Regions from separate parts of the Pseudarthrobacter sp. NIBRBAC000502772 genome, predicted to be linked through region 3. Evidence: riboswitches for the same ligand, from Rfam matches in the RefSeq annotation. Region 3 holds a riboswitch; each other region holds the start of a gene.
What was found. A riboswitch is a leader RNA that binds a small molecule or an ion and turns the genes downstream of it on or off. The one in region 3 is predicted to bind cyclic di-AMP.

Region 1 (3,264 bases), 2.0 Mb from region 3:
CATGTTTGCGAACCCCGAAGCCTTCGACGCCTGGGCCGCGCGGTGGCTGGCCCTGGCGCCGGACGCGGACCTGATGGACCGGGTCAACCCCGTCTACATCCCCAGGAACCACCTGGTTGAAGAGGCTCTGGACTCGGCTATCGCCGGCGACCTGGACCCATTCAACCGGTTGGTGGACGTCCTGGCCGATCCGTACACGCAGCGCCCCGGGCTGGAACGCTACGCCGGCCCCGCCCCTGAAGACTTCGGGAGCTATCGGACCTTCTGCGGGACCTGAGAGAACACCAGGGATGGACGACGGCGGCGCGGGGCTGGGTGCCGCCCGCCGCCGTCGAGCATGGTCGGATCACGCTACGCGGACGAAGGACGCTCCGGCGAGCCAGCTGATGGAGTGCACTTCGGTTTTGTAACCGTCCACCCCGCCACTGACAACCTGGCCGTTGCCGGCGTAGACGCCCACATGGCCGGCCGTGATGACCAGGTCCCCTGCGGCCGGTGTGCCCACCACCGGGCCGTACTGGAAGAACTGGCCGGGAGCCAGGTCACCCACGCTTTTACCCACCGAGCGCAGCGCCTTCTCCACCATGGCGGTGCAGTCCTGCTGGATGCCGAGCTGGGAGTTGGCGGAAGCCAGGATGGCCGCGCCGAGCGAGCCGGCCGGAGCCTGTGCCGCCGGTGCGGACGTTGAGGCCAGCCTTATGCCGGTGTTGGTGGGGGAGGCCGGCGCCGGTGCGGGAGACGCTGCGGGAGCCGGTGCGGTGTAGCCGGCACCAGGGATCAGGATCTGGTCGCCGGGGTAGATGATGCTGGTCAGCGAGAGTCCGTTGGCGGCAAGGACGTCGTTGAGCGGGACGCCGTTGGCGGCGGAAATCTGGCCCAGCGTGTCACCCGAAACGACGGTGTGGACGTTGGCCGCGGCGGGGGCTGCTGCAGCGGAAGTCGAAGCAACAGCGGCCGGAGCCGCTGCCGCCGCACTGGTCTGGACCTGAGTGTTGGCAGTCCCGGAGTTGTCCGGGCCGTGGACGCCGGCCTGAGCCGGGACGCCAATGCTGAACAGCAGGCCGGATGCAGCAACAGCCACCAGGGCCGGCCGGCCAAACGTCAGAGGGTGTGTTTTGGCCGCAGTGGCCAGGCCAATGAGGACGGTAGAGCGGGCAGGAACCGCACGAAGGCGTGCGGCAGCGGAATTCTTGGACACGGTTGATCGCCTCTCCCATGCCTGCGGGGTGAGCTGTCGGGTTCGGGTCGGAGATACCCGGCCGGTAGCGCCGCCGCACGGGACGGGGCGATACCGACTTAACCCCAAGGCTTCGAAAAGCCGTGGAAACGTGGTTCCCCCGTCCCTGCCAGCTGGAAAGCGACTGGATCCCGGTCAGCGGCAGGGCTCGGCATACTGGCGGGAATGTCCCGGCTTGAGCCGGGCCACCGTTTGACCATAACTTCCAGTTATCGGCAATGTCACATTCCGGTAACGGAATGTAGGCGTGAAATCCACCCGCGCTTCATCTCGGATTCCCTCCCTCCTCGGTAACGATGTTGCAGGTCAGGCCCCGTAATCCGTATATGCCCGGTAAGCTCACCAACTATGTCCCGGATTGTTCAAAAAATGCGGCTGCCCGCCCTCGCCGGCCTGCTGGCGGTCGCCCTGGTGGGGTCGGCTGCGCTGCTTCCCTCGCATGCCGACGACGACGCGCCGCCCGGCGGGTATCCCTCGTGGCAAGACGTGCAGAACGCCAAGAAAAGCGAGGCCGGCAAAGCGGCAGAAGTCACCAGGATCAACGGGCTGCTGGGCGGACTCCAGGCTGAAGCAGAGGCGCTGGGCAATGCGGCCGTAACGTCCGCCGCGGAGTACGCCAAGGCCGAAGCGGCACTTCAGGCCGCCACTTCCACTGTGGACGCACTCACGGCCCAGACGGCACGCGCCGCGGCCGAACTGGGACAATACAAGAAGGAAATCGGTGCTCTGGCGGCCCAATCGTACAAGACCGGTGGAACCAACATGGGTTTCTTCGTTGCCCTCGACGCCGTGCAGAACAACAGCATCCACGGCCTGAATATCGTCCAGATCGTCAGCGATAAGACTGCGGCCCTGGTCAACAAATCTGCAGGCGCCGAACGCATTTCCCGTGCCCTGGCCGATCAGGAGCAGGCGGCCAGGGCCGAGCGCGAGCGCCTGTCCGGCGAGGCCAGAACCAAGCTCGACGCCGCCCAATCCGCCCAGCAGGCCATGTCCCGGCAGATCGCGGAGCAGCAGGAGCACGGCCAGGAACTGACCGCGCAGCTGGCCTCCCTCAAAGGGACCACGGCTGCGGTGGAGGGGGAGTTCCGGCAGGGCCAGGTGGCATTGGCCGCGTATGAAACGGCGCAGGCCGCCAAGCGGGCCGCGGCGCAGGACCAGGCACGCCAACAGGCGGAGGCGGCAGCCAAGGCGGCGGCCCTTGCCGCTGCGCAGAAACCGGTTCCGGCCCCACCTGCTTTACCCGGCGTGCCCGCCCCGCCTCCAGTCCCGAGCCCGACGCCGGTCCCGCCGCCCGCCGTCGTCGTGCCTTCCGTTCCGGGAGGCGCTGTCAACGACCCCGCGGGCGCCAAGAACTACGCGGCCGGGCAGCTCGGCGCCTACGGCTGGGGCCAGGACCAGTTTCCGTGCCTGGCGTCGCTGTGGACCAAGGAGTCGAACTGGCTGACCACCGCCACCAACCCGTACTCGGGCGCATACGGGATCGCCCAGTCGCTGCCGGCCAGCAAGTATGCCAGCGCCGGCAGCGACTGGCTCACGAGCTACCGGACCCAGGTCAATTGGGGCCTGTCCTATATCGCTGACCGCTACGGGTCACCGTGCGGCGCGTGGAACCATTCCGTGGCCAACAACTGGTACTGACCTGCGGGGGACGGCAGCCGCGTCACGTTCCCGGTGCCTTGGCGAATACCGCGGCGCTGAGGAATTCAATGCCGACGAAGGCTTCGTCGCCGTCCACCCAGGCGTCATGTCCGGGCGGAATGGTGTAGGAGTCGCCGGCGCTGATGCTGATCCGGGTGCCGTTGGTGGTCTCGACGTTGAGTGCCCCGGAAACGCAGTATCCGACGTGGTTGTTCTGGCAGGACTCGGTCTGGACCACCGGCTTGATGCAGTCCGACCAGCGCCAGCCGGGACTGAACGTGAACCGGCCAACGGTGTAGTCGCCGAGGTTGACTACGTCCACTTCGGTTTTGTCCGGGCGGCGCTTCTCATCCGGCGTGTTGTGGGATTTGACTGCCAGTGTGGTG
Region 2 (3,264 bases), 180 kb from region 3:
AGCAGAGGAGACAGTGTCAGCGAGCTTGGAGGCCGCGGCCTCGGTTGCGGCAGCACCCTGAGCCCCGGTTTCGGAAGCCGTGGACTGCGCGCGGACCCTCTCAACCTTCGGCGCCGGCGTCGTCTTGATGACGGGGCGTTCGAAGGAAACGGTAGCCGTGGGCGCGGCAGTGACGGCAAGTGCCGTCTGCGCAGAACCGGACTCGGTAGAGGCGGAAACGCCGGCGGTGGAATCCGCGGCGTTGGCCGGAAGCCCCATGCTCAGGATCAGACCTGATGCAGCTGCGATAACAGCAGCCTGGCGACCTACGGTCCCGGCATTGGCACTGACGGCCTTGGACACGGAGCCCAAGGGGTTAGTGCGAACCGGTTGTGCGCGGTGACGCGCAGAAGTATGGCGTGAAGACACGAAGGTAGCCTCTCCCAATGCCTGCGAGGTGAGCTGTCGGATTCGGATGGGAGTCACCCGGCCGCGCTGCTTCACAGTGGAAGCTTTGCGACTTAACCCCAAGGCCTTCAGAATCGAAGACCAAAATTGGTTCCCCCGCCCCTGCCAGACGATGTCATGCGAACGGACCTTGAGCGGTGGCAGAGCTAGGCAATCCACTCAAGAACGTCAACTTCGGAAAAGTTGACGCGCTTTAGACGTTACAGGAGTTCCGAGCCAATGTCACATTCAGGTCACGGCATGTTGCTACGATTCGAGAGTTGGCCATCATTTGGGTCAGAGCCAGCCGGTGGGGTCGACGACTTCGCCATTGATCTGAACCTCGAAGTGGAGGTGGCAGCCCGTAGACGCGCCCGTGGTGCCGCTGAGGGCAACCACGTCGCCGCGGCTGACCGTCTGGCCTACCTTGACGCTGGCGGAGGAGAGGTGGTTGTAGGTGGTTTCAAGGCCATTGCCGTGATCCACCACCACGCGGTTGCCACCGCCGTACTGGTGCCAGCCAACGAAGGTCACGGTGCCGCTGGCAGCGGCCATGACGGAGGTTCCGCACTGTGCCACGTAGTCCTGGCCGCGGTGGAAGTCGCCGGAGCCGCCGGTGATGGGACTGACCCGGAACCCGAAGGGTGAGGCCGTAACCAGCTGGGCCAGCGGCGAGCCAAGGCTTCCGGCAGAGGCGGCGCGGGTAATGGATCCCGCGGACTGGGCGCTCAACAGCTGCTTCAGCTTGCCGTCGGGATCACCCTGGGTCACCACGGACGAGCGGCTGAAATCAATTTGGGCGGCGGCTTCGGCGGTCACTTCGGGCTGCGGAGCAGCGGAAACGGCTAATGCAGCCTGGCCGGGTGCCGGAGTGGCCATCACGGGGCCGGTCACAGGAACCGTCACAGTGAGAGCAAGGCCTGTTGCTGCCAAGGCGATGCCGGCCTTCTGGCCGAGGCCACTGGCGGCGGCGAAATCCGTCATCTGCCGGAAGGGTCCCCGGCGGCGGCGGGCTTCCCGCTGTGGGTCGCGGGGCCTCTCCGCGCTGAAATCCTCGGCCACTCTGGGCGCCGAGGCGGGACCCACCGCGCGACGGCGGCCCCTGGAGTATTGCGTGGTCAAGAATGTTCCTCTCTGGGTAGCCTGCGAAGTTAGCTGTCGGATTCGGGTCAGAGAGTTCAAAGACCCGGTCCGCCGTGACAAGCACTTTGGCGCAGAGATATCCCGTGAGGATCCTTCGCTGGAAGAGGCTTGCTGCTGACGGACTTAACCCCAAGGCAGTCTTACGACTGCCGGTTGTGGTTCCCCCGCCTCTGCCAGTTGGTGACTGATGCACCTGATCCGCTGGCAGAGCTCGGCTCCGGATCAGGTAACGCTTTTGTATCGACGCTGAGTTTCAACTATAGGTGATTAACTTGGACAGTAACAATTCCGTTACCTTTGCGGAACCTTGCGTCGCTGCGCTATGGAACGGCCCCACACGGCGGACCGCCTTCCCGTCAGCTGACGGAAACGAAGACGTGGGATGCCACTTCCGGGGGCAGCTCGAGCGCCCCTTCGATTCCCGGAACGCGCACCGAAATGTACTCCCCTACGCGCTCCAGGGACACCGTGGCACCGGGCCTGATCCCGCCTTCATCCAACTGGACCAGCAGCTCAGGTTCCACCTGGATGGGCTCAGCCAGCCGGCTGACTGTCACGTTCGACGCTGGCCCGTAGCCCTGCATCGCATCCAGGAGATTAATCACACCGGCGTCTGGGAGCGCGGGCGCCGGCCCGCCCAGGGCGGCCAGCCCGGGGATGGGGTTGCCGTACGGAGACTCGGTGGGGTGGTTGAGCAATTCGTAGATGCGCTGCTCTACACGTTCGCTCATCACATGCTCCCAGCGGCACGCTTCATCGTGGACATAGGCCCAGTCCAGGCCAATCACATCCGCCAGGAGCCGTTCCGCGAGCCTGTGCTTGCGCATCACTTCCGTAGCGCGTTTCCGCCCGGCTTCCGTGAGCTCCAGGTGGCGGTCTCCGGAGACCACGACCAGTCCGTCGCGTTCCATCCGGCCGATGGTTTGGGACACCGTGGGTCCGGAATGCCGCAGCCGTTCGGCGATGCGTGCGCGAAGAGCAACGATGTTCTCTTCTTCAAGCTCCAAAATGGTCCGAAGATACATCTCCGTAGTATCGATCAGATCCGTCATCCAGCTCAGCTCCTCGAGCGCAGTACCTTGCGTTGTCCCACCGTATCGCGTCCCGCTCAGCGGCGAGGTCCGCTAAAAAGCTTAGCCTATTTTGAATTTGTCTGGATAATGCCCGGGCGGAGACAAAGAGTCTCATTGGCCGGACTATGACGGCCCCGGTTCCCCGCCCAATCGAGGGTTCAGGCAGAATAAGGGAGGTCCTTATGCAGTCACCGCCGACTACCGGCCACCCCACCGCCCGGACGTGAGCCACGTCCATGCCGAAATTGGAGCCCCCGTGAGCGAAACCAGCATCACTATTCCCGCCGACCTCCTGCCAAAGGATGGACGGTTCGGCGCAGGACCCTCCAAGGTCAGGCCGGAGCAGCTCGAAGCGCTCTCAGCGGCGTCCAAGACCATCCTGGGCACCTCCCACCGCCAGGCTCCGGTCAAGAACCTCGTGGGCTCCGTCCGTGAAGGCCTCAGCCAGTTCTTCCGCGCCCCCGAAGGCTACGAAGTGGTCCTCGGCGTCGGCGGCTCCACCGCTTTCTGGGACGTCGCCAGCTTCGGCCTGGTGGAAAAGAAGGCCCAGCACCTGTCCTTCGGCGAGTTCGGCTCCAAATTCGCCTCAGCCACCAACAAGGCCCCGTTCCTGGACGCCTCC
Region 3 (3,264 bases):
CGGCCTGGCGCTGATCGGACTGGCAGGAACCGTGCTGATCCGGCGCACCATGAAGCCGCTGGAGCAGCTTTCCGAGGTGGCAACCCGGGTGGCCCGGCTCCGGCTGGACGCGGGCGAGGTGGCACTCGCGGTGCGCGTCCCGCCGTCGAACTCCAACCCCGGAACCGAAGTGGGCAGCGTAGGGCACGCCCTGAACCTGATGCTGGACAACGTCGCCAGTGCCCTCGAGGCGCGGCAGCGGAGCGAGACCAAGGTGCGGCAGTTCGTTGCCGACGCTTCCCATGAGCTGCGCACCCCGCTGACCGCCATCCGCGGGTACACGGAGCTGATGCGGATGACCGAGGACTTCACGCCGGACGGCCGGAAATCCCTGGCCCGGGTCCAAAGCCAGTCCGAACGCATGACCACCCTGGTGGAGGATCTGCTCCTGCTCGCCCGGCTCGATGAGGGCCAGCCCCTGAAGCTCAGCGAAGTTGACCTCACACAACTCGTGATCGAAACCGTCAGTGACGAGAAGGTCATCGCCCCGGACCACCAATGGCGCCTTGAACTGCCTGACGAGCCGCTCGCCGTCACGGGTGATGCATCCCAACTGCGTCAGGTGCTTGTCAACCTGCTATCCAATGCGCGCAAGCACACGCCGCCGGGAACCACCGTGGTCACCGCTGTCACGAAGTCTGCCAATGGCGGCGCAGCGGTGACGGTAACGGACGACGGCGGGGGCATCCCTGCGGAGTTCGTTGACCACGTTTTCTCCCGGTTTGCCCGCGCAGACGCGGCGCGCAAGGGTACGGCGCCGGCCTCGGGCGCCGGGGCGTCCGAAGGCACAAGTGGCTTGGGCCTGGCCATTGTCCAGTCGATCATGGAGGCCCATGGCGGGAGCGTGGAAGTGACATCACGGGCCGGACGGACGGAGTTCGCATTGCTCTTCCCTGCCGGCGCGCTGGCGCAACCCACTGACGCCCGAGCGCAGCAAGGCGACACACCATCGCCGTGATTCCCGTTACCAAAATGTGACTTAAGGTTCCAGCTCCTGTAGCGTCGATGACGTGTGGTTCCCGTTTGGGCCGCATATCCGGATGACGCCAAGCTCTGCCGCTTCCCGGATTCCGTTTTCAGAGGCAGAGGCGGGGGACCCACCGTCCCGGGCACCAAGTGCCCTTTGGGGTTAAGCCAACACGTGATTGTGCCGTGTGGCCGGATGCCCTCATCCGAACCCGACAGCTAACTCCGCAGGTGTGAGAGGCGATCCATCATGTCTGAATTCAAGGTACAAACGCGCCCGCAGGGCGACACAAAGTCCCACAGCCACCGCAAGCAGACGCGCTTCGGTGCAGCTATGTCCCCATTGTCCAAGGCCGCGCGGATTCCCTCCGTGGGCCAGCGCGTCGCGGTGTTCGCGACGGCGTGCGCCCTGCTGGTCGGCGTCAGCGCCGCGGCACACGCTTCCGAGTCTGCGTCGCTTGCGGCCAGCGCGGACCAGGCCGCCGAACAAGCCAGCGCCCAGTCGAAGCTGAGCTTCGAGACAGCCGAGATCCAGCCCCCGGCCTCCCCGGAAGCTGCGCCGGCCGAGATCAACGTCGCGCCCCAGGCCGCCGAACCGGCACCTGCCCCGGTCCCGGAGCCCGCTCCGGCTCCGGCCCCGGAACCTGCGCCCGCGCCTGTTGTGGCAGTCAACGACCCCGCAGGAGCGCAGGCCTACGCTGCCGGCCAGCTGGCGACGTACGGCTGGTCCGCTGACCAGATGCAGTGCCTGCAGACGCTGTGGACCAAGGAATCCGACTGGACCACCACGGCCACCAACGCCAGCAGCGGCGCGTACGGCATCGTCCAGTCATTGCCTGCTGAGAAGATGGCTAGCGCCGGCGCGGACTACATCACCAACTACCGCACGCAGATCAACTGGGGCCTGAACTACATCCAGGAGCGCTACCAGTCACCGTGCGGGGCGCTGAACTTCCACCTGTCGCACAACTGGTACTAGGCCGACCGAGCGGCGCCGGCGGCCGGCGTCGCTGAGCTGCGCCGGCGGATCACGAAAGTGATCCGCCGGCGTCAAAGCCGGAAAGAGTCAAAGCCGGAAAGAAATGAGCTGCCGTCCCGCGGCGTCCGTTTCCACGGAGGCCGTCACGGCACGGTAATCCGCGATATGCAGCACGCCTGCTGGCAATTCGCCCGCATTCGGACCCACGGCCACCGTCCGGATACCCGCAGCAACGCCTGCCGCGATTCCGGCGGGCGCATCCTCGAACACCACGGCGTCATCCGGTTTCACGCCCAGCAGCCCGGCGGCCATCAGATAGCCTTCCGGGTGCGGCTTGCCCCGTGTGACCAGGTCCGCCGTCACGGCCGTGGCCGGCATGTCCAGCCCGGCAGCGTCCATGCGGATGTCTGCCAGGGTCCTGTCCGCTGAAGTCACCAGCGCCACTGCCTGGGCCGGGAGGCTGCGAAGCAGGTCGGCAGCCCCCGGCAACGCGATGATACCGGCCGTCCGCACCCGTTCCATCGCACCCAGTTCCTCGGTGAGGGCCGCGACGTCCGCTCCCGCCGGCGCGAAACGGCGCACGGTATCGGCAGCCTGGACGCCGTGCGAAGTGCGCAGGATTTCGGCGATGTCCAGGCCGTACCGGGCCGCGAATTCTCCCCAGACCTCCTCCACTACTGCCGTGGAGTCCACCAGTGTGCCGTCCATATCGAAAAGGACGGCCCGGCAGGTCAGTGTTCGTGCGGCGGCAGGTGCTCGTGTGGCGGTAGGTGTGGGGATGTTCATGCTGCCTATTTTGCCTTAGGCGTTACCGGCTCAGGCGTCGCGACCCGGGCGCCGCCCTCAGGCGTCACGGCCCGGGATGTACTGCACCGCCCACTTGTTTCCGTCGGGATCCGCGAAGTAGACGAAGTGCCCCCAGTCCTGGATGTCGATGTCGCTGACCTCCACACCGTTGCCCTTGAGGTGGTCGTGGGCAGCCTGGATGTCGCTGACCACCATCTGCAGGCTTGGGGCTGTGCCCGGAGGGGCGTCATTGAGGCCCTCGCCAATACAAATGGAGCAGGCGGATCCCGGCGGGGTCAGCTGGACGAAGCGAATGCCATCCATGGGCCGCTCGTCGAAATCCGGGTTGAATCCGACTTTGTTGACGTAGAAATCCTTGGCCCGGTCCACGTCGGATACGGGCACAAAAACGAGTTCAAGTTTCCAGTCCATGCGCCACAGGCTAACGGCGGCGGCAGGAAAGCGGAAGACTTACATTCTGGAGCAGCCCGTAC

Region 1: it holds a riboswitch for cyclic di-AMP, as region 3 does, so the genes downstream of both, NIBR502772_RS14780 (LysM peptidoglycan-binding domain-containing protein) here and NIBR502772_RS05630 (hypothetical protein) in region 3, are expected to answer to the same signal.
Region 2: it holds a riboswitch for cyclic di-AMP, as region 3 does, so the genes downstream of both, NIBR502772_RS06585 (M23 family metallopeptidase) here and NIBR502772_RS05630 (hypothetical protein) in region 3, are expected to answer to the same signal.

The regions. Positions count from the first base shown of each region.
Region 1 is NZ_CP041188.1:3,204,166-3,207,429, reverse strand. Features, by position in the region: gene NIBR502772_RS14785 (YdiU family protein) at 1-277, shown strand, start outside; gene NIBR502772_RS14780 (LysM peptidoglycan-binding domain-containing protein) at 347-1,198, opposite strand; cyclic di-AMP (ydaO/yuaA leader) riboswitch at 1,202-1,373, opposite strand; gene NIBR502772_RS14775 (lytic transglycosylase domain-containing protein) at 1,607-2,878, shown strand; gene NIBR502772_RS14770 (cupin domain-containing protein) at 2,901-3,264, opposite strand, start outside.
Region 2 is NZ_CP041188.1:1,374,602-1,377,865, reverse strand. Features, by position in the region: gene NIBR502772_RS06590 (C40 family peptidase) at 1-342, opposite strand, end outside; cyclic di-AMP (ydaO/yuaA leader) riboswitch at 413-575, opposite strand; gene NIBR502772_RS06585 (M23 family metallopeptidase) at 724-1,548, opposite strand; cyclic di-AMP (ydaO/yuaA leader) riboswitch at 1,552-1,796, opposite strand; gene NIBR502772_RS06580 (metal-dependent transcriptional regulator) at 1,926-2,621, opposite strand; gene serC (phosphoserine transaminase) at 2,899-3,264, shown strand, end outside.
Region 3 is NZ_CP041188.1:1,190,973-1,194,236, reverse strand. Features, by position in the region: gene NIBR502772_RS05635 (cell wall metabolism sensor histidine kinase WalK) at 1-997, shown strand, start outside; cyclic di-AMP (ydaO/yuaA leader) riboswitch at 1,074-1,250, shown strand; gene NIBR502772_RS05630 (hypothetical protein) at 1,256-1,984, shown strand; gene NIBR502772_RS05625 (HAD-IA family hydrolase) at 2,072-2,770, opposite strand; gene NIBR502772_RS05620 (VOC family protein) at 2,828-3,202, opposite strand; gene upp (uracil phosphoribosyltransferase) at 3,264-3,264, opposite strand, start outside.